DNA from 4 places in the Glutamicibacter halophytocola genome. Region 3 is predicted to be linked to each of the others. Evidence: riboswitches for the same ligand, from Rfam matches in the RefSeq annotation. Region 3 holds a riboswitch; each other region holds the start of a gene.
The links. A riboswitch is a leader RNA that binds a small molecule or an ion and turns the genes downstream of it on or off. The one in region 3 is predicted to bind S-adenosylmethionine.
Positions count from the first base shown of each region.

Region 1 (5,219 bases), 170 kb from region 3:
GGCTCCCATGTCATGAATGGCATCGGCGGGTCCGGCGACTTCGCCCGCAACGGCTACCTGTCGGTGTTCATGTCCCCGTCCACCGCCAAGGGCGGCAAGATCTCGGGCATCGTGCCCTTCGCATCGCATGTGGACCACACCGAGCACGACACCATGATCCTGATTACCGAGCAGGGCCTGGCCGACCTGCGCGGCCTGTCGCCCAAGCAGCGCGCCCAGCAGGTCATCGAGAACTGCGCGCATCCGGACTACCGTCCGTTGCTGCAGGACTACTTCGACCGGGCCTGCAGGCAAAGCTACGGCAAGCACACCCCGCACCTGCTGGGCGAGGCCCTGTCCTGGCACCAGCGCTTCGAGAAGACCGGGGATATGCGCCCGGCCAGCTAGCCGCCGGGCTGACCGGGATCGATGCGCACGATCCGGTCATCACCCGTCCCTGGCCGGCCGCGCCCGTCGGTGTTGTTCGTCAGCACCAGCAGCGAGCCGCCAGGATCCACCAGCACATCGCGCAGCCGGCCGAGCCGGCCATCGAGCAATTCCTGCTCGATGGCCGGCGCGTCCAGTTCCACCGCGCGCAGCACTTCGCCGCGCAGATTCGCCAGGTAGGCGGTGCCGTCGAGGATCGCGATGCCGCTGGGGCTGGCCTCGGCAGGGGACCACTGCGCAATCGGGTCGGTGTACTGCCGATCTGCGCCGCCCTTCCCCTCGACTTCGGGCCAGCCATAGTTCCCGCCGGCCTTGATGATGTTCAGTTCGTCGAAGGTGTTTTGCCCGAATTCGCTGGCATACATGGTGCCATCATCGCTCCATGCCAGGCCCTGCACATTGCGGTGCCCATAGCTGTAGACGAGGGAATTCTCGAAGGGGTTGTCCTCCGGGACGCTTCCATCGGGTGCCATGCGCAGGATCTTGCCGCCCAGCGCCTGCAGGTCCTGGGCTTGCCCAGGGTTGGACGCATCGCCCACGCTCGCGTAGAGCATTCCATCCGGTCCGATGGCCAGCCGCCCGCCGTTGTGGATATTGGCCGAGGGCAACGAATCCAGCAGGGTCCGCGGAGCCGACAATGACAGGTTTCCGGCGCTGCCTTGCGCGGTGAATTGCTGAATGCGGTTACCGGATTCCGCGGTGGAATAGGCGTAGAGCTGGTCCGGCGCGAGGAAGGCCAGGCCCAGCAGCCCGCCTTCGCCTCTCGCTGCGAGATCATCGATCCGGGCCACTTCGCGGCTCTGTCCGGACTGCGAAACTTCCAGGATCCTCCCGGAATCGCGTTCGCTGACCAGCAAGCTGTCCTGGACGTAGACCATGGACCACGGAGCTTCCAAGCCGGTGGCCAGTGGTTCTGGAGCGGTTTGCGATTCGGCAGCTGGACTTGGAAGTGGTGTTGGCGTGGAGCATCCGGCGAGGAACACCGCGCCGAGCAGCAGGCATGTGTCCCGGATGTGCTTCATCGGGTGGCTATGCGTGCGCCGGCTGATGGCGCGTCGGGCGATACGTCAGTTCCTGGATCCGCCCGTCCAAAAGCTTTGAATCGACAAGTTCCAGGTCATAGTCGTCGACCCCTCCGAGTACCGGAGCAGAGCCGCTATGCCCGGTCAGCACCGGGAAGATGCTCACCTGGATGAAGTCCACTAGACCTGCCGCCAGCAGCGAATGGTTCATGGCCAGGGAACCGTGGGAGCGCAGCGGCACATCTGAGGTTTCCTTGAGCTGGGCGACGACTTCCAAGGCATCAGCGCGCTCCAGCGTGGCATTAGGCCAAGACAGCGGCTCTTCCAAGGTGGTGGAGATGACGGTGGCGGGCTTGTCGTGCAAAGCCACGCCCCACGCGTCTTCAACCTCGGGATTCATCTCGATTTCTGCCCAGAAGAGACTAAACAAGCGGAAGGTGTTTGCTCCGAAAACCATGCGGCATGGGGGAGTGTAGAGCCCGAGGCGATGGGCCAACAGCTCGGGCCCCTGTTTTCCCCAGTAGCCACCCCAATCGCTGCCTGCACTGCCGAAGCCATCAAGGCTGCTGAACACGTCAAAGGTATAGGTGGCACTCATGGCAAGCCTCCGAAGCTGATCCGCTAGGTGCCACCTAGGATACGCTCAGGCGCTGGGCATATCTACGTTTTGGGTGCGCAATTGTCCACGCGAGAGTTCCTTTCCGCTGGCCTCATCGGTGATGACAACTTCCCACAACTGCTGGGTCTTGCCTTGGAACAGCGCCTTGGCCGCAACCTGCACGCGCGCACCGGTAGAGGGACGCAGGAAGTCGGTGGCATTGTGAACGCCCACAGCAAATTGATTGCGCTCTGAGACCGCGTAGCTGGCGCCAACGCTGCCGGCGCTTTCAATCATGGAGGCATAGACACCTCCATGTACGACGCCCCACGGGGTGTGGTGCTTTTCATTGAGATCGGCATGGCCTCGCACGGAAGTGGCGGTGATGTCGTCAAAGACCAGGCCAATGCTGTCAGTGAAGCGGCTGGTCTTGTCGGGGATTCGCTGTGCTGGGGAACTCACGGGTGACTCCAAAAGTGTCGGGGCGCGGTGCGCCTGTTCGAGTGGTGGGGCTTGCGGTTCAATTATTTGCACTTTACCTGCTGAAGTACGCGGCAATCCTTGCGGGAAGATCCTTGATGGCGAACCCTGGCGCCGATTTTCCACGAAGCGCAGATGCCGGAAGATATTTAGCCGTGCCATAAGTTAATGCGTTACGACGAAGCTCACACCTTCATGGCCGGCTGAAGTGCCTGAAGCGGTCCGAATTGGTGAATAAAGGACTGTTCCATGACCCTAAAACTGAGCCACTGTCGAATATTTTGTTGAATATTGCGATTTGAGAAGTGAATTGTTTGACGGTGCTTCGTCATGAGTCATATTGTTTTAAGCAGAATCAAGAGCATCAGCTAAAAGCCCTGGCTTGCTGATCGGCAACCCTCTCAACGGTAGTGGGGTGCTCCAGGTGAGGATTCGGTTTTGCGCCAAATGGTGTCAGAACAAGTACCGCGCACGGCGTGAAACCTCAGTGGCAACCGGATTCGGATCATCCCGAACCGCTGTTCCCGCTGGGTCTGACGCGGTGGGCAAGAACCGAAGGAATCGAGCCATGTCATTGAATCGTGAACTTGACCCGCTAACCCTACGCAAGGTTTTCGCTCAACATCCCTCAGGCGTGGCCGCTCTGTGTGCAGAAGTGGACGGCGTGAAAACCGGCATCGTTGCATCCTCATTCACTGTCGGGGTTTCGCTGGAGCCGGCATTGGTGATGTTTGCAGTCCAGAAGACCTCCAACACCTGGCCGAAACTGCGCGAGGCCAGCCACATTGGTGTTTCGGTTCTCAGCGATCTTAATGGAGGGGTCTGCGCGCAGATCGCTTCGAAGAAGGGCGATCGATTCCTCGGCGTGGATACCGTGGTTTCCGAGCAGGGCGCTCTGTTCATTGAAGAGTCCACCCTCTGGCTGGAAACGTCGATTTACAACGAAGTCGAAGCTGGTGACCACTGGGTTGTGCTTTTGGAGGTGCATGGGCATCACACATCACTGCACTCGCCGCAGATCTTCCATGATTCCCGATTTCATTCAATCCCAGTTCCTGAGCTCGTCTAAATCTTCTGAGGGGTAGTTTCCCGAAGGCCCGGCGTGGATTCCCTGATGGTGATCTGCTCCGGGCCTAGTCGCGTTTCGGGACGCGTTCAACGCCAGGCAAATAGTTATCCACGGTGTGGATCGCGACCGCTACGCGAAAATGTGGACTATTGGCCATAACTTGCCGAGTTGACCGTGCTAAAGGCCGGTGACTAAGCCTTTTATGATTCCGTGGATATCCACATGGTTATCCACACGTCTGTGGGCAAGATGTGCAGAACTGTGTGAAAACTGCAATAAACCCTGTATTGCGGGCGTTTTTGGGTGTTGATAACTACTGGGAACATATCGCTATCTTCAACAAAATATTTCCCTGTCCACAGATGTGAAAATACAAAAAGCCTAGTCAATAACTATTACTGTTGGGTACTTGACAATAATCCACAGGGTTCTCCCCAGACAGTGAACAGGCTAGTCCACAGCTGAGGGTATGTTATGCACAGAACCTGTGGATAATGGGGTTTACGTGGGTAAACATCGGCCCTACTGTTGGCTTTGGGGCAGAAATATCCACAGACGTAATCCATTGAACTGTTGGCATCAACTAGCAGGTTGGAACGTTGCCATCTGGCAAGGAAGATTTTTCCCCCTGGGGTCAATAGGGGATGGAAGTGTCTGCAATGAGTGCTGAGCCGGTTTACGAAGGACGAGAATCCGACGCAGGGCGCAAGCCGCCACAGGACGTCGAAGCCGAGATGTCCGTGCTCGGTGGCATGATGCTATCCAAGGACGCCATCGCAGACGTCGTTGAGGCGCTGCGCGGAACCGACTTCTACCGTCCGGCTCACGAATCCATCTACGAAGCCATTATCGATTTGTACGGCCGAGGCGAACCTGCCGATGCCGTGACCGTGGCCGACTTGCTGACCAAGCGCGGCGAAATTTCCCGCGTGGGTGGCGCTGCCTACCTTCACAACCTCATTCAGCAGGTGCCCACCGCCGCTAACGCCGGCTACTATGCAGAAATCGTGCGCGAGCGCGCCGTCTTGCGCCGCCTGGTGGACGCCGGAACCCGCATCGTCCAGATGGGCTACTCGCCCGATGGAGAAGTCGATGCCATCGTCAACGAAGCGCAAGCCGAGGTCTACAAGGTTGCGGAAAACCGCAGCAGCGAAGACTACGTACGCCTCTCGGATATCATCGAAGGCACCGTAGACGAAATCGAAAACGCCGCGAACGCCGGCGACGGCATCACCGGCGTGCCCACCGGGTTCTACGAATTCGACGAGCTGACCCAGGGCCTGAAGGGCGGCCAGATGATCATCATCGCGGCCCGTCCTGCAGTGGGTAAGTCGACCTTCGCGCTGGACTTCGCCCGGTCCGCCGCCATCAAGAACAACATGGCCACCGTCTTCTTCTCCCTGGAAATGGGCCGCAATGAAATTGCGATGCGCCTGCTTTCGGCAGAAGCCTCCATCCAGCTCCAGGACCTGCGCAAGGGTTCGGTGGAGGACGCGCAGTGGACCAAGATTGCCACCACCATGGGCCGGTTGAATGAAGCGCCGCTGTTCATCGACGATTCGCCGAATATGTCCATGATGGAAATCCGCGCAAAGTGCCGCCGCCTGAAGCAGCGCAATGAGCT
Region 1 is NZ_CP012750.1:3,862,106-3,867,324, reverse strand. It holds gene AOZ07_RS17775 (acetyl-CoA hydrolase/transferase family protein) at 1-387, shown strand, start outside; gene AOZ07_RS17770 (PQQ-dependent sugar dehydrogenase) at 384-1,448, opposite strand; gene AOZ07_RS17765 (dihydrofolate reductase family protein) at 1,456-2,046, opposite strand; gene AOZ07_RS17760 (PaaI family thioesterase) at 2,092-2,508, opposite strand; SAM riboswitch class IV at 2,880-2,997, shown strand; gene AOZ07_RS17755 (flavin reductase family protein) at 3,095-3,595, shown strand; gene dnaB (replicative DNA helicase) at 4,255-5,219, shown strand, end outside.
Region 1: linked by a shared signal. The riboswitch ahead of AOZ07_RS17755 (flavin reductase family protein) and the one ahead of AOZ07_RS17005 (substrate-binding domain-containing protein) in region 3 are both predicted to bind S-adenosylmethionine.

Region 2 (5,219 bases), 590 kb from region 3:
TCGAACTTGCCCTTTTCCAGTACCTTGGCCAGGTGGGTCCAGTAGCCGATGGTGTTGTAGGTCGAGGCCTTGTCATCCGGGTGGCGCCACAGGCCTGGCGACTGGTGCACCACGCAGTTCATGTCGAATGCGTTGAAGAGAATTTCGCGCTGCTGGCTCATTGATGTTCCCCTTGCCGTGGTTGGGTAGTGGTGAAGATTTGTGGTTCGCGCTCAGGCGCCGTGGGCTCGATGGTTGCTGTCTTCGCCGGTGACCGAGAGTCGTTGCGGCTGGACCGCATTGATCTCGTAATCCCCCACAATGCGGGCCTTGTAAATGGCCGGGTTGTGGGTGGCGATGGTCCGGGCGTTGCGCCAGTGCCGGTCCAGGTTGCAGATGACGCTGGTCGAGGATGCGCCCAGGCCGTCAAAGAGCTTGCTGGTGGCACCGATGACGAGTGGCTGGACGATGGTTTGCGCCCGGTTGGCTGCCAGTTCGCAGACCGCATAGCGTTCCTCGTCGTTGAGCCCCGGATCCACCAGTGCGGCTTCGACTTCAAGGACGGCGCCGATCACGACCGAGTCCGCGGCGAAGGATTCTGCGGACACCTCGCCGACCAGTTGCAACACCTGTGGTTCGCGGTGCACCGGAACGCCGGTGCCGGTGGTGAAGATGCGGGTGCGGTTCTGCACCGAAATGCGCAGGTCATTCAGGGCCGCCCGGGCGATACCTGCCTGCACGGCCATGAGCACCAGCTGGAAGATCGCCGCTTCGGAGTCGTTGCTCTGCTGCGGCATGAACGTGTCCACCGGGACCTGGTGGAACTCTGTGGTTCCGGTGCCGGTGAGCCCCTGGCCAAAGCCATCCCAGTCATCAAGGATCTTGACGCCGCTGTGCTGGGTGGAGACTACCGCGATCTGGCGCCCGGGCAGTTCCGGGTGGGCCACGGCCACGGTGGTCCAGTCGGCAAAAATGGTGCCGGTGCAGTAGTACTTTTCACCGTCCACCAGCCAGCGGCCATCAACCTGGCTCACCTTGGTGTTCAGCGTACCCAGGGCATTGCCACCGCGTTCGGTGTAGGCGTTGCCGACAATTTGCCCGGCGGCGATGCGGGCGGTCCACTTGCTGCGCAGCTTTTGGTCGTCGAGGACCAGCACGTTTTCCACGAACGCGATATGCGCGCGCCACAGCTGGCCGACATGCGAGTCGGCTTCGGACAGCTCGATGAGCAAGCGGAACACGTCGACCAGGCGCGCGCCGTATCCGCCCTCGGCAACCGGGATGCGCAGTGCGCCGAAACGTTCGCGGTTGAGCAGGCCTACTTGCTCGAAGGGCAGAACGCGGTTGCGGTCGCGGTCCTTGGCGGTGCTGGCGATTTGCGCGAAGACCGGACGGAAGATTTCAGCCAGCCGGTCGTATTGCTCATCCGCGCCGGGGCCGGGGGTGACCTTGAGCAGTTGCCGCGTGGGCAGCTGCTCTTCGAAGTCGTCTAGTCCCATGGCGCTAGCCTGCGAAGGATCGCTGAGATGGTTGAAGTCCAAACCGGAGGTGTTTGGCAACTCGCCAAATGACATTAAAAGTCCTCAATTCTTTCCATCGGTCCTGGCGGTAGCACCGTCTCCCTTTTCGGGTGGTTGCTGCGGCGTCGTCGAGCCAGATCTCTCAGCCGCTCTGGATGGGTCGTCATTCATTTGTAGCCGTAATAAACCGATGCATCCAAGCCACGAAGTCACATTTCGACCTTGGGCGGTTCCGAGATGACCGGCAGGTTGAACAGCTAATGGCGCATCATGCCGAAGATGAATTGCCCATATTCGCCCATTATCGATCAAACCGGCATTCAATGAAATAAATAACGAAATATCCCGCGCATGTGGCACAGTTATCGAAGATTTTTCATGTTACGCAAGATTTGCATTCAATTCCTTCGAAACCCTGTAATAGACGTGTAACCATCCCGAGCGGCCGAGAGATCTGGCTCAGTGACACCGCAGCAACCACCTATGGAGGACACCTTCCATAGGCCGGTGCTACCGCCAGGACCGATGGAGATGATCATGGCACTGTGCTTTGCGCAGCCTCAAATGCAGTACCCGGGCCTCGCATCCATGGCGCTGGGCGCCGGCCTCGCCAATTTCTCGCGCAGATTCGCCACCACGGCACAGAGCCGCACCGCGCTTTCAGGCTCGCAGCCGCAACGGGCTATGGGCAAAGACAGGCAATTCGCCTCGGCCAAGAACCTCCAGGGCACAAGCAACAGCTGGCCTTCCTCGGAATACTTGCCGTTGCCCTGCTCGCTGCCTCCGAACGCCGCGCCATAAAAGCCCCGGGCCCGAGGGCACTAGCGATCAAGTACCAAACCAGCCACCGAATAGACACTCCAAGGAATACTCTGTAATGACCATCGAATCGGCACCAACCTCTGCATTTGCCTCAGAGGAAGCACGCCAAGCATTCTGGGACGACGCGGCACGCCTCCTTGATTGGGACACCAGCTGGCATACCACCAGCCAGATCCTCCCAGCTGACCCGGAAGCCAAGCGCGGACCGCAGATCTCCTGGTATCTGGGTGGCAAGCTCAATGCCGCGGTGAACTGCGCCGACCGGCATGTGGCCGCCGGCCGCGGAGACAAGGTCGCACTGTATTTCGAGGGCGAACCCGGCGACCGGGTGGCCGTCACCTACAAGAACCTGCAAGAACGCATCAGCCAGGCCGCCCACGCTTTGGAATCCTTGGGCGTGGCCAAAGGCGACCGCGTGGTCATCTACCTTCCGGTCCTCATCGAAACCGTCGTCATCACGCTGGCCTGCGCCCGCATCGGCGCCGTCCACTCGCTGGTCTTCGGCGGATTCTCTGCCGAAGCGTTGAAGTTCCGCGTGGAAGACACGAAGGCCAAGGTGCTGGTGACCACCGATGGCCAATTCCGCCGCGGCACCTCGGTGCCTGTCAAGGACAATGCCGACGAAGCGGTCTCCGGCGAGAATGAAATCGAAAAAGTGCTGGTCATTCGACGCACCGGCGATCAGATCCCGTGGACCGAAGGCCGCGACGTCTGGTGGCACGATGTTGTCGACACCCAGCCCACCGAACATGAAGCGCAGTTCTTCGACTCCGAAACTCCGCTGTTCATCATGTACACCTCCGGAACCACCGGACAGCCCAAGGGCCTGGTGCACACCACCGGTGGCTACCTGACCCAGGCTGCCGCCAGCTACAACATGCTCTTCGCCAACCCGGATGCCTCCCAGCGCGAGAATGACGTGCACTGGTGCACCGCGGACCTGGCATGGATCACGGCCCACACCTATGAGATCTATGGACCGCTATCCAACGGCGTCACCCAGGTGATTTATGAAGGCGTGCCCAACGCGCCGCATCCCGGACGCCACTTCGAAGTCGTCGAACGCTACAAGGTCACCAGCTACTACACGGCCCCGACCTTGGTCCGCTCGTTGATGGGCTGGTTCCCCGAGGGCATTCCCAAATCCTACGACCTGTCCTCCATCAACGTCGGCGGCACCGTTGGCGAAGCCGTTAACCCGGAGGCCTGGCGGTGGCTGCGCGAACAGCTTGGCCGTGATACCCCGGCAGGCATTCCGATGGTGGATACCTGGTGGCAGTCCGAGTCCGGGGCGACGGTCCTCTCCCCTTTGCCGACCGACGACTACTTCAAGCCAGGTTGCGCCGCCCGTGCCCTGCCGGGCGTTTCCGTGGATATCGTTGATGCCCAGGGACAGCGAGTTGAGCCCAATACCCAGGGCAATATTGTCATCACCCGCACCGGCCCGTCCATGGCGCGCACGGTATGGGGCAACCCTGAACGCTACTACACCAGCTACTGGGAGAAGTACGTCCAGCAAGGCTGGTTCCTCGCCGGCGATGGGGCACGTTTTGACGAGGATGGAGATATTTTCATCCTGGGCCGCACCGATGACGTGATCAATATTTCCGGGCACCGGTTATCGACCATTGAAATCGAGTCTGCGCTGGTCACCAACTCCGGTGTCGTCGAGGCCGGCGTCTGCCCCACCCCGGATGCAAAAACCGGACATGCGGCCACCGCCTTCGTGGTGCCCCTGGACAAGTCGCTGATTGGCGAAAACCCTGATGAGCAGCTCGCCGCGCGCCAGGCACAATTCATAGCTGAGCTTCGTTCCACGGTAGCCACCCAGATAGGCCCGATTGCCAAGCCGCGCGATGTGCTGCTGGTACCGGATGTTCCCAAAACCCGTTCGGGCAAGATCATGCGCCGCCTGCTCACACAGCTATTTGAAGGAACCACGCTGGGTGACACCACCAGCCTGCAGAATGAACCGTGCATTCCCGAGATCAATGCAATCTGCCGGGCACGCCGCTAAAGCGCAACTGAAGAAAATCCGCTTTAAATAGTCGAAGCCACGTCCCGCGGGACGTGGCTTCGACTATTTGATGCTAGGAATCCTTGGATTCGGAAGAATCCGTGGACGGTTCCACAACAGCCTCGGTAACTATCACCGGAGCTGAATCCACCACACCATCTTCCGGCTTCCCGGCCGGCTTGATGATGGGAATCTCGGTGGTCATCAGGCTGAACTGGCTGCCTTCGTGCCGGTCCACGCCCTGGGTCACCGATTGCTCAAGCACGGTGCGGGCCACCTTGCCGCGCAAGATCAGCGGATCGCGGCTCAGGTCCTTCCATAGTGCGACGCACAACAGCAGCATCACGATCACGAACGGCAAGGCCGAGACAATCGTGATGTTCTTCAAGCCGTTGAGCGCCTCGGCCGGATGATCGCCACCCGCCAACAGCATGACTGCGGCAACAGCACCGGTGGCGACACCCCAGAAGACCACGGACTTCTTGGTCGGCTCCTCGGCCCCGCGCTCGCTCAAGGCACCCATCACGATGGAAGCCGAGTCGGCGCCGGTGACGAAGAAGATCGCGATCAGCAAGACCGTGACGATCATCAGCACCGTGGCAATCCAGCCGGAGAGCGGAAGCGCATTAAGCAGATCGAAGAGGATCAGGTCGAAGTTGATGTCCGGAGCCCCATCCACCACCTTGGCCAGCGCCTCGCCGGTGTTGCCTGCACGCTCCGCGCGTTCCTGCAAGCCAATGGCGCCACCGCCGAAGATGGAGAACCACAGCAGGGTGACAGCCGATGGAACCAGCAGCACGCCGGTGACAAACTGGCGGATGGTGCGGCCACGCGAAATGCGAGCGATGAACAGGCCCACGAATGGGCTCCATGAGATCCAC
Region 2 is NZ_CP012750.1:372,482-377,700, reverse strand. It holds gene AOZ07_RS01735 (LLM class flavin-dependent oxidoreductase) at 1-161, opposite strand, end outside; gene AOZ07_RS01730 (acyl-CoA dehydrogenase family protein) at 213-1,553, opposite strand; SAM riboswitch class I at 1,570-1,661, opposite strand; SAM riboswitch class I at 1,929-2,031, shown strand; gene AOZ07_RS19215 (hypothetical protein) at 2,037-2,300, shown strand; partial or broken gene acs (acetate--CoA ligase) at 2,353-4,338, shown strand; gene AOZ07_RS01715 (BCCT family transporter) at 4,412-5,219, opposite strand, start outside.
Region 2: linked by a shared signal. The riboswitch ahead of AOZ07_RS19215 (hypothetical protein) and the one ahead of AOZ07_RS17005 (substrate-binding domain-containing protein) in region 3 are both predicted to bind S-adenosylmethionine.

Region 3 (5,219 bases):
GCCGCGGCCAGCGCGGTCACGGTGCCGGAGAGTCCTGCCACCGCACCGGTGGACAGGTCGATGCCGCCGTTGAGCACGTCGTCGCCGCCAGCGATAATCACGATCGCGAGCCCCACCCCGGCGATGCCGAAGACCGAGGCCTGGGTGAGAATTGTCGCGATATTCGAGGCCGCCAGGAAAAACGGGGAGCCGAAAGCGAAAAGCAGCAGCACCGCTCCAATGCCGGCGTAGCCGATCCAGGCGGCCAGCCCGGGCTTCCTTCCTTGCGCGCTGCGCGCCGGCGCCTCGTTGGCGGGAGCAATGGCGGCGCTCATGCGTTCACCTCTTCTCGTGGTGTTCCGGTTCCTTGGCCGCTGGAGGCCAACTGCAAGATTCGTTCTGTGGTCACTTCGGCGGAGGGCAGCTCGGCGATGATCCGGCCGCGGTAAAGCACCAGCACCCGGTCGGCCAGGCCAACCACTTCTTCCAGGTCCACGCTGACCATCAGCGCGGCGGCTCCGTCCTGCACCAGCTGGGAAATCTGCGCGTAGATCTGCGCGCGGCTTCCCACATCCACGCCCGAGGTGGGCTGGTCCAGGACCAGCACATCGGACCCCTTGGCCAGCCAGCGGGCCAAGACGGTCTTCTGCTGGTTGCCGCCGGAGAGGCCCGAAGCCACGGCTTCGGGATCAGCCGGGCGGATATCCAGGCGCTGCACCAGCTCCTCCGCGGCATCCCGCTCCTTGCGCGCATTGAGCAGCCCAAGCCGGCGGCCGAGCTTCCGCAGGCTGGCGGCGGCAACATTCTCGCGCACGGTGTTGCGCAGGAAGATGCCATCGCGGTGCCGGTTCGATGGGACGTAGGCGCCGGCCCGGGCGACAAAGTCCGCGGCCGAAGCCACCGGGCGGCCGTGCAGCAAGGCGGTGCCCGCATGCGGATGATTGCCGGTGACCGCGTCGGCGAGCACCTCGATGCCTGATCCCACCAATCCGGTGACGGCCACGATTTCCCCGGGAGCCACCGTGAGATCGATGCCCTCCAGCTTGCCAGCCACCGACAGGCCCGAGAGCTGGAGGGCCGGCTCGCCCTGGCGGGCGGGGGCCTCGCGCTGCTGGTGCGAGAATTCGTTGACCTGGCTGCCCAGCATCAAGCCGATGACATCTGAAATGCTGTCGCCGTGCGCAAAGCTGGCATCCCCGGCATTCCTGCCGTTGCGCAGTACCGTGATCCGGTCGGTGACCTGCTGCAGTTCCTGGAGATAGTGGGAGATGAAAATAATCCCCACCCCGCGATCACGCAGGTGCCCGATGGTGCCGAAGAGCTGCTCGACCTCGTCATTGGCCAAGGGCGCGGTCGGCTCATCAAGAATCAGCACCTTGGGTTCGGCCAGCACGGCGCGGGCAATCTGGATCAGCTGCTGCTGGGCAACGCTCAGCTCGTCGACAAAGGCCGCGGTGTCCAGCTCCTGGCCGGTGGTCCGCAGGATATCGGCCCGGGCCGCCTCTTGCACGGTGCGCTCGTGGCGCCATAAACCGCGGTTTCTGGATGTGCCAAGATACAGCTGTTCGGCAACGGTCAGGCGCCCGGCCAGGTGGCGGTCCTGGTGGATCACCTCAATGCCCAGCGCTTCGGCATCGGCCGGGCGCCGTATCTGCACCGCCTGTCCAGCAAGCTCGATCTGCCCCGAATCCAGGGTGTACAACCCGGTGAGGATCTTGATCAGGGTTGATTTTCCGGCACCGTTTTCACCTACCAGGCCGAGCACTTCCCCGGCCCGCAGCTGCAGGTGGACATCGTCCAGCACGGTGACGGCGCCAAAGGATTTGCCGATCCCGGCCATGCTCAGCAGCAGGCTAGATTCCGTTGTCATTGCGCACCTGATTCACGTTGTCCTTGTCCACAAAAATCGGCTCGGCGTAGCTGGTGCTTGGTACCTGGTCGGCTTGCCCGTTGAGGAACAGCGCAATATTCGTGGCCGAGGTGGCAGCAATCTGCTTGGTGGGCTGGGCGACGGTGAACTGGTAGGAGCTCTGCGGATTCGCGATCAAGTCCAGTGCCCCGGGTTCCGCGTCGACTCCATAGAGCTTGATGTCATTATCGGTGGGATCGATAGCCTGCGCGGCGCCGATCAGCGGCATATCCCAGCAGGACCAGATCGCATCCACTTCGCCTTCGGGCAGCCTGCGCAGCTGATCCTGGATCTGGTTCTTGGCATCTTCGATGGTGCCTTCGTACTTGTCCTGCAGTTCCGGGGTGATCTTCTCGATATTCGGGTAGTCTTCGAGCACCAGGTTCAGGCTGTTGTAGCGGATCCGGCAGGGCGTCACGCCCGGGAAGCCGTTGAAGACCAGGATCTTGCCCTTGCCGTGCAGGTCTTCAGCCATGGTGCGAGCCAGTGTGGTGCCGACGTTCCAGTTATCGCTGGTGACGTTGTTCTTCGAGTACTCGCTCTGGAAGTCGATGGTGAACAACGGAATTCCCGCAGCATCCACCTTGGCCAGGGCCGGGGTGAGCGTCTGGGCATCGCCCAAGATCACCACGATGGCATCGGGCGACTGGGTAATGAGATTTTCCACGTCCGAAACGTGCTTCTCGTCCTTGGCTTCGGCCTGGGTGGCAATGACCTCTCCGCCGAGCTCCTTGATGCGTTCTTGGATTTGCTGATACACCACGCGCGAGTAGTCGTGCAGAATGTCCTTGGCCGCGATGCCCACTTTTTTGCCCTCGAGCGAAGGAACATCGTCGAGCTTCTGTTCGGTTTGCGGGTTGCTGCTTGGCGCCACGGCCGGCGCGGCTTCGGGGCGTGGTTCTTTCAGCGAGCAACCGGAGAGCAGCGTGGTTGCTGCGAGTGCGGCAGCCACAAATTTCAGGGTGTTCGGGCGAGTGCGAGTCATGCCGTCCCTCTCTTGGACATATCGAACCGAGGGATCCCGAACAGAAGTTCACGCTTCTTGCCCCGGGAGCTCCATCGAACCTGGCGTTAGCACTATCTGCAGGAGGCAGGCTTGCTGCGGCGTCGTGGAGCCAGGTCTCTCAGCCGCTCTGGATGGGGTGTTATCCGAGTCAAGCATTGATCCCGGGAGCTTGCCATCAACGCGTCACTGGAGGGAACACTGCGTCAGATCTCTTCACAAATCCCGGGCTGGCAAGGCTGGGCGGCGGCGGGCAGGCGCTAAGTCAGCGTCATATTTCCGCATATTACGGCTTCCAGCTCGTATTGGTCATGGTGCGTGAGTTCGAAGGTTCGGCCTGACTTGGGTATTGGAACATATCCCAATCATCTAGAGTGAATCCAAGGAGACCAATCGATAGGACATGCGCGTGGACCTGGCCAGCACACTGAGCCTCATGTTCGGACTGCTGGCGCTCGCGCTCACTGCGAGCACACTGGGCCGCATGGGAGCCGAAGGGCGCCTGCCGCGCAACAACAGCGTTGGCCTAAAGACCCGCCACACCATGGCCAGCGATGAAGCCTGGCTGGCAGCGCACCGTCGAGCAGCACCAACCCTTCAGCTCTTTGGCATAGCAGGCTGGCTGTTTTTGATCATCGCGGCGATCTTCTGTTTCACCCAGAATTTCACCGTAGCCTTTGCGCTGACCGCGATCGGCTTTGCCCTGGGCGTCGCCATGATGCTGGTTGCCGGATCCAAGGGAAACAAGGCCGCCAAAGAGTTCTGCCCTTGAGCTCCCTTTAAAACAGGGCACCGCGCCATCAAGGAAGGGTTCGATGATGGCGCGGTGCCCGGGGTGTATTCAGCAGTGCCTAGAGCAGAACCGCCCCCAGGATCCAGACCGTTGCAAAGGCCGCGGTGCCCTGGATTGCCGTAGCCACGCTGAGGGTCTTGTATGCAGTGATCACCGGAATCCGGCTGAGCTGCGAAACCACCCAGAAGTACGAGTCATTCGCGTGCGAGACAACCATCGCACCGGCACCCACCGCCAGGACGCTGAGCACCATTCCCAATTCGGAATCCAGCCCCAGCGAACCGAGCATCGGCGCGACCAGCGCGGAGGTGGTCACCATCGATACCGTGGACGATCCCTGCGCCGACTTCAGGGCGGCGGCAATCAGGAACGGCACCGCCAGGCCCAGGCCGAGTCCGCTCAGCGAGTCGGAGAGAATCGTGGTCAGCTCCGAGGCGGCCAGCACCGCGCCCAATGCGGCGCCAGCCCCGGTAATCAGCAAGATCGGGGCAGCGGTGCGCACCGATTCGTGCATCTGCTCATTAAAATCGCCCAGCTTGTTCTCGCCGCGCAACAGCAAAGTGGCCGAGAGCAGGCCGAAAATCAGGGCGATCACCGGCGTGCCGAGGAACGAGAGGACTTCAACCAGCGTTCCCCCGCCCAGCGGCTGGGATGGCAGCTTGGCGATAGATGAGGCACAGATCAAAACCAGCGGCACCAGGATCGGCAAGAAGGCCAAGGCAGGATGCGGCAGCTTGCCGAAGCTTGCGCGCAGCTGCTCGTAGTCCAGGTCTGCCAGATCATTCTCGTCTTCCGACGGCAAGGCGGTCCATTGGGACTTGTTGAAGCGGCTGGCATAAAACAGGCCGGCCAACGCGGAGATGGCTGCCACCGGAAGGCCAACGGCAATGATCAGCCCGAGGTTATCGGCAATGCCGATGCTCTCGGCCGCCGCCAGCGGGCCGGGGGTTGGCGGAACCATGGTGTGCGTGGCGTACAGGCCGGTCATCAGCGCCACCGAAGTAGCCAGCCCCGATACGCCGGTGCGAAGGGTGATGGCTTTGCGCAGCGAGTTCAGCACCACGTAGCCCGAATCGCAGAAGACCGGAATCGAGACAATGTAGCCAATGATTGTCAGGGTCAGATTGGGGAACCTGGTTCCCAGGACCTTGATCAGCGCGTCGGCCATGGAGATTGCGGCGCCCGATCGTTCCAGGATGATGCCGATCATCGTGCCGAAGAGGATGACCAGGCCGATATTGCCCATGGTGGTGCCGAAGGCGGTGGTGACGGTGCCCGCCACTTCGGCCAGGGGAATCCTGTAGGCGAAGGCGGCAAGGATAGCTGCGCCAATCAACGCGAGGAAGGGGCTGATTTTCCAGCGTGCGGTCACCAGCACAATGGCGACCACGAGGATCAAGAGAACAATAAGTTCGTACACGGCAGGTTGGCTCCTTTGCCACTATGTGTGGATCGCTGTCCAGCAAAGCGGCTCAAGCTCTGGGGGTTGGATCAGCCAGGCCCGGATTTCTTCGGTTTCGCTGACCCTGGACAGC
Region 3 is NZ_CP012750.1:3,690,515-3,695,733, forward strand. It holds gene AOZ07_RS16995 (ABC transporter permease) at 1-314, opposite strand, end outside; gene AOZ07_RS17000 (sugar ABC transporter ATP-binding protein) at 311-1,849, opposite strand; gene AOZ07_RS17005 (substrate-binding domain-containing protein) at 1,833-2,873, opposite strand; SAM riboswitch class I at 2,942-3,032, opposite strand; gene AOZ07_RS17010 (SdpI family protein) at 3,295-3,663, shown strand; gene AOZ07_RS17015 (GntP family permease) at 3,743-5,104, opposite strand.

Region 4 (5,219 bases), 600 kb from region 3:
GCATCGTATTCGCCGTTGGACACCACGTGGTTTGGCTGCACGATGTCGGTGACATAGGTGGCTTCCAGGGTCCAGCCCTTTTCAGCCAGCAGCTTCTGGGCGATTTTGGTTGGTTCCTGGGATGGAGCCGATTCGGTGACGATGACCTTGATGGTCTTATCCCCCGAGCTGGCCTCTGGGCCGCCTACCAGGCCGCAAGAAGTCAGTGCGAGAATTGCGGCGGAGCCGGCGGTGAAGGTCAAAAAGGTGCGGCGGGATAAAGCCATGGTGTTGTCCTTTGATGAATTGCGAGTTGAGTGGTTCAGTGTTTAGCGCTTGTCAGCGGCGCGCGATAGCCGGGTTCCGAAGAATTGAACTGCGTGGACCAGCAGGATCATCAAGACGATGGCCAGCAGCATGACTCCGGTTTCATAGCGGTAGTAGCCGTAGCGGATGGCGAAGTCGCCGATGCCGCCGCCGCCAACGAGACCGGCCATGGCCGAGTACGAGATGAAGCTGACCGTCATGATGGTGATGGAAGACAGCAGCGCCGGCTTGGCTTCGACCAGCAGCACTTCACGGATGATCTGTCCGCGCGTGGCTCCCATGGCCTGCGCGGCTTCGACCACTCCGTTGCCCAGCTGGCTGATGTTCTGCTCCACAAAACGGGCGAAATACGGGATCGCGTTGATGGTCAGCGGCACGATAACCGCGGCGGTGCCAATAGTCGTTCCCACAACAAATCGGGTGAACGGAATAATGGCGATCAGCAAGATCAGGAATGGGAAGGAGCGGATCGTATTCACCAGCCCGTCAACAATCTTGTGCACTCGCGGACGCGGGCGCAAGCCGTTGGGAGACATCGAATAGAGCCAGATGCCCAGCGGGGTTCCCAAGAGAATGGCGATCGGGATCGAAACCAGCAGCATCGCAAAGGTCTGTGCCATGGCCACCCAGATTTCCGGGGCCAGTTCCACAATGCGGTCAAGGCTGAATGCTGCTGCGCTGCCGTTGCTCGTGGCTAGCACTACTGAAGTGAAGTTCATTGGTAATCCAGGTTCTCTATACGCGGGTTACGTTGGCGGCAAGGTCTTGGGCCTGCTTGGGCTGGCGGTTCAGCGTGATTTCATCGCTGATCAGGTAGCGGCCGATAGGCGTCTTTGGTTCAAAGCCTGGTTCTTGTAGCGAGCTCAGGGCGAACTCTTCCACGACCGCGGCGTCTTCCATCACCGAGACCTTGTCGGCGATGGCCTTAATGACATTCATTTCGTGGGTGACGATAACGGTGGTGATGCCAAGGCTGGCGTTAATGTCGCTGAGGTACTGGAGCACCGAGGTAGTGGTTCGCGGATCCACCGCGCTGGTAGGTTCATCGCACAACAAGACCTTGGGCTCGGTGACCAGCGCGCGGGCGATGGAGATGCGCTGCTTCTGCCCGCCCGAGAGCTGTCCAGGATAGGCGGACGCCTTGTCGGCGAGGTCCACGATGGATAGTGCTTCCAGGGCACGTTCGCGGCGTTGTTTCTTGGGCACACCGGCGAACTTCAGGTTCAGTTCAACGTTCTGTTGCGCGGTGCGATTGTTCAGCAGGTTGAAGTGCTGGAAGATCATCCCGATCTCATGGCGCTGCTTGCGCAACTCGCCTTCGCTCAGCCCGGTCAGTTCTACGCCGTCAACAAAGACCTGGCCCGAGGTCGGGCGCTGGAGCAAATTGATATTGCGCAACAGCGTGGATTTGCCGGCACCGGAAAAACCGATAATACCGTGAATGCTTCCGGCTTGAATATCCAGCGTGACATCCTTGACGGCCGTGAACTGGTCGCGGCCTTTGCCGAAGGTTGTTGTTACGTTCTCAAGACGAATCATCATCGCTCCCTTGATGCTTGGTTATGCGGAGCGTACTTCGCAAGAAACCATCTGCTGGGGACAGATTTTTCCGTCGCGAAGTGAAAGTACTCCATCGGTCCTGGCTGTAGCACCGCTCCCATACGGGTGGTTGCTGCGACGTCGTTGAGCCAGATCTCTCAGTCGCTCTGGATGGTGTGTGTTCGGTTGTACCGCCCGAACAATTCAAGTCTGTCCTCCATGGATGCAAGCCGGCAAACGTTACGTCAATCAGCGTCATGAAGTCGCAGTTCGGACGGACCGGGAAAGGAATCACGCAATAATCCGCGTAGCAATACGAAATATTTCGTCACTTGCTCCCTTTAAGACGAAAAGGCTTGAAGAACTTGCACCTCTGGCCATCGATGCGCCAGCGATCATGGTGCGGGAATTCTGTGCTGGGCGCCGTGGTTGTACTGGAGTGCAAACCTACGAGAGGACTTCATGAAGATCGCAATTACCGGTGCCACCGGACAACTTGGACGACTGGTCATCGATGCATTGCTGCGGCGCGGAGCCGACCCCGCCCAGCTGGTTGCCATCGGCCGTTCGGAAGAGAAGCTGGAACCCCTGGCCGGCAAAGGTCTTCAGACGCGCGTCGCCGATTACAACGTGGAGGCCAGCCTGGTCGCCGCGCTGGAGGGCGTCGACAAGCTGTTGCTGGTTTCGAGCAGCGAAGTGGGCCAGCGGGCAACCCAGCATGAAAATGTCATCACCGCTGCGCAACGCGTCAACGTCAAGCTCATCGCCTACACCTCCATCGCCAATGCCCTCACCGGCAACATGAAACTGGCGCAGGAGCATATCGCCACCGAACACCTGCTGGCTGGTTCCGGCATCGGCTACGTCCTCTTGCGCAACGGCTGGTACACGGAAAATTACACCGATCAGCTCCTGGGCTACCTGAACAGCAAAGTCGTGCTCGGCGCCGCGGCCGACGGCAAGATCAGCGCCGCCACGCGCGCGGACTATGCCGAGGCGGCTGCTGCGGTATTGCTCTCGGAAGCCGGGGAAGCCGGGAAGATCTACGAACTGGGCGGGGACAAGCCTTTCACCCTCAGCCAGCTCGCCGGGGCTGTCGGCGCTGCCGCGGGACAAGATGTCGCCTACCAGGATATGGACCCTGAAAAGCTGGTTGAGATCTACACCGAATCAGGTGTTCCCGCGGTGTTCGCTGACATTCTGGTGGATACGGACCTGCGCATTCGCGAAGGCGCCCTGGAAGTGCATTCCGGGGACTTGGCACGGCTCATTGGCCGCGCGCCTACCTCCCTTGGCAAGGCGATCAAGGACGCCCTGGCCCGCTAAGGCAGGCTGGTATTTTCACCGTTGGAGGCAATCAGCCAGGGCGATTCATGGGCCGCTGGTTGCCTCCGGGTTTTAACGGCATAGCGCAAAATAATCCTTCGACCAGCGCGGAAATAGAGCATGCAATACAAAATGGCGCGTGTCACAACGCTGGCGAATCCAGTCCTTCCCGTAAATTGACGCATACTTCATCCCCACCTTTTCAGGAGATCAGAGTATGCAACGATCAAGTTTGCGCGCCCTGGCTGGCGCCGCGATTCTCTCCCTGGGCCTTGGCGCATTCAGCGCGATCCCGGCGAGCGCCGATCCACGGCACACCGAAAAGAATCCCACGGCCACCGGCACCGGTGGCGCGGTCTCTTCGGTAGATCCGGAAGCATCAGCGGCAGGCATCGAGGTACTGCGCAAGGGAGGCAACGCGGTAGACGCCGCGGTCGCCACAGCGGCGGCGCTGGGCGTGACCGAACCATACAGCGCGGGTGTCGGCGGTGGCGGCTATTTCCTGTATTACGACGCGGCTTCCGGCAAGGTCAGCACCATCGATGGGCGTGAAACTGCCCCAGCTGCTACCCCTCAGGACGCATTTATTGATCCGGCGACCGGCGAGCCCTACAACTTCACTCCGGAACTGGTCACCAGCGGTGTTGCCGTGGGCGTTCCGGGGACCGTAGCCACCTGGCAGCGAGCCCTGGACAATTGGGGCTCGCAAAGCCTGAAGCAGGTGCTGCGTCCGGCGACGCAGGTGGCTTCCCGCGGTTTTGTTGTTGATGAGACCTTCCGGGAACAAACCTTGGACAACAAGGAACGCTTCGAAGCCTTCGGCTCCACCAGCGAGCTTTTCCTCCCCGGTGGCGATGCGCCACAGGTGGGGAGCATCTTCAAGAACCCCGAGCTGGCCGATACCTATCGCCTGCTGGCCAAGGAAGGCCCAAAGGCGTTCTACCACGGTGATCTGGCCTCCGAAATCTCCCAGACGGTCCAGGCCCCGCCCAAGGTCGAGGACACCAAGCTGCCGGTCCCTGCCGGTTTTGTCAGCACCGAGGACCTCGCCAACTATGAGGTGGCCGAGCAGAAGCCAACCGCGGTGGACTATCGCGGGCTGGACATCTTCGGCATGGCGCCCTCCTCCAGCGGTGGCACCACCATTGGCGAATCGCTGAATATCCTGGGCAACTACGACCTGTCCTCCATGGAACCCGCCGACGCCTTGCACCACTACTTCGAGGCCACCGCGCTGGCCTATGCGGATCGCGGCAAATACGTGGGTGACCCCGCCTTTGTGGATGTGCCGACCGAGACCTTGACCAGCGAGCTCTTCGGCGCCGACCGGGCCTGCGCGATCAACCCCGATCATGCGGCCGCCAAGCCGGTGGCCCCGGGCGACATCGAGAATTTTGATGGCCAATGCCCGGCAGCTGCCGCTGAGCCGGCCGTTGAGCATGACACCGAGAACATCTCCACCACCCACCTGTCGGTGGTGGATCGCTGGGGCAACGTCGTGTCCTACACGCTGACCATCGAGCAGACCGGAGGGTCGGGCATGGTGGTGCCGGGGCGTGGCTTCCTGCTGAACAATGAGCTCACGGACTTCTCCACGGTCTATGACCCGGAAGATCCAAACCGCCTTGAGCCGGGCAAGCGCCCGCGCTCCTCGATGGCGCCAACCATCGTGCTGCGTGACGGCGAGCCGGTGATGGCCATCGGTTCCCCCGGTGGTTCAACCATCATCACCACGGTGCTGCAGACGCTGCTCAACCGCTACGACCTGGGCATGGATATCAGCGAAGCCATCGCCGCCCCGCGGGCCTCGCAGCGCAATACCGCTGCGGTGACTGCAGAACCGGAATTCATCGACCAGTACGGTTCGGCCATGGAGGCCTTCGGGCATAAGCTCACCCCGGCCGGGGACTCCTTCACCCCGCAGGCAGAGATCGGCGCGGTGGAAGCGGTGCAGATCAATGAGGATGGAACTCTGACTGCGGCAGCCGAGCCGGTGCGCCGTGGCGGAGGATCTGCCATGGTGGTGAATCCCGCCCAGTAGGCTCCTG
Region 4 is NZ_CP012750.1:379,021-384,239, reverse strand. It holds gene AOZ07_RS01760 (MetQ/NlpA family ABC transporter substrate-binding protein) at 1-266, opposite strand, end outside; gene AOZ07_RS01755 (methionine ABC transporter permease) at 309-1,025, opposite strand; gene AOZ07_RS01750 (methionine ABC transporter ATP-binding protein) at 1,042-1,848, opposite strand; SAM riboswitch class I at 1,934-2,023, opposite strand; gene AOZ07_RS01745 (SDR family oxidoreductase) at 2,308-3,171, shown strand; gene ggt (gamma-glutamyltransferase) at 3,389-5,212, shown strand.
Region 4: linked by a shared signal. The riboswitch ahead of AOZ07_RS01750 (methionine ABC transporter ATP-binding protein) and the one ahead of AOZ07_RS17005 (substrate-binding domain-containing protein) in region 3 are both predicted to bind S-adenosylmethionine.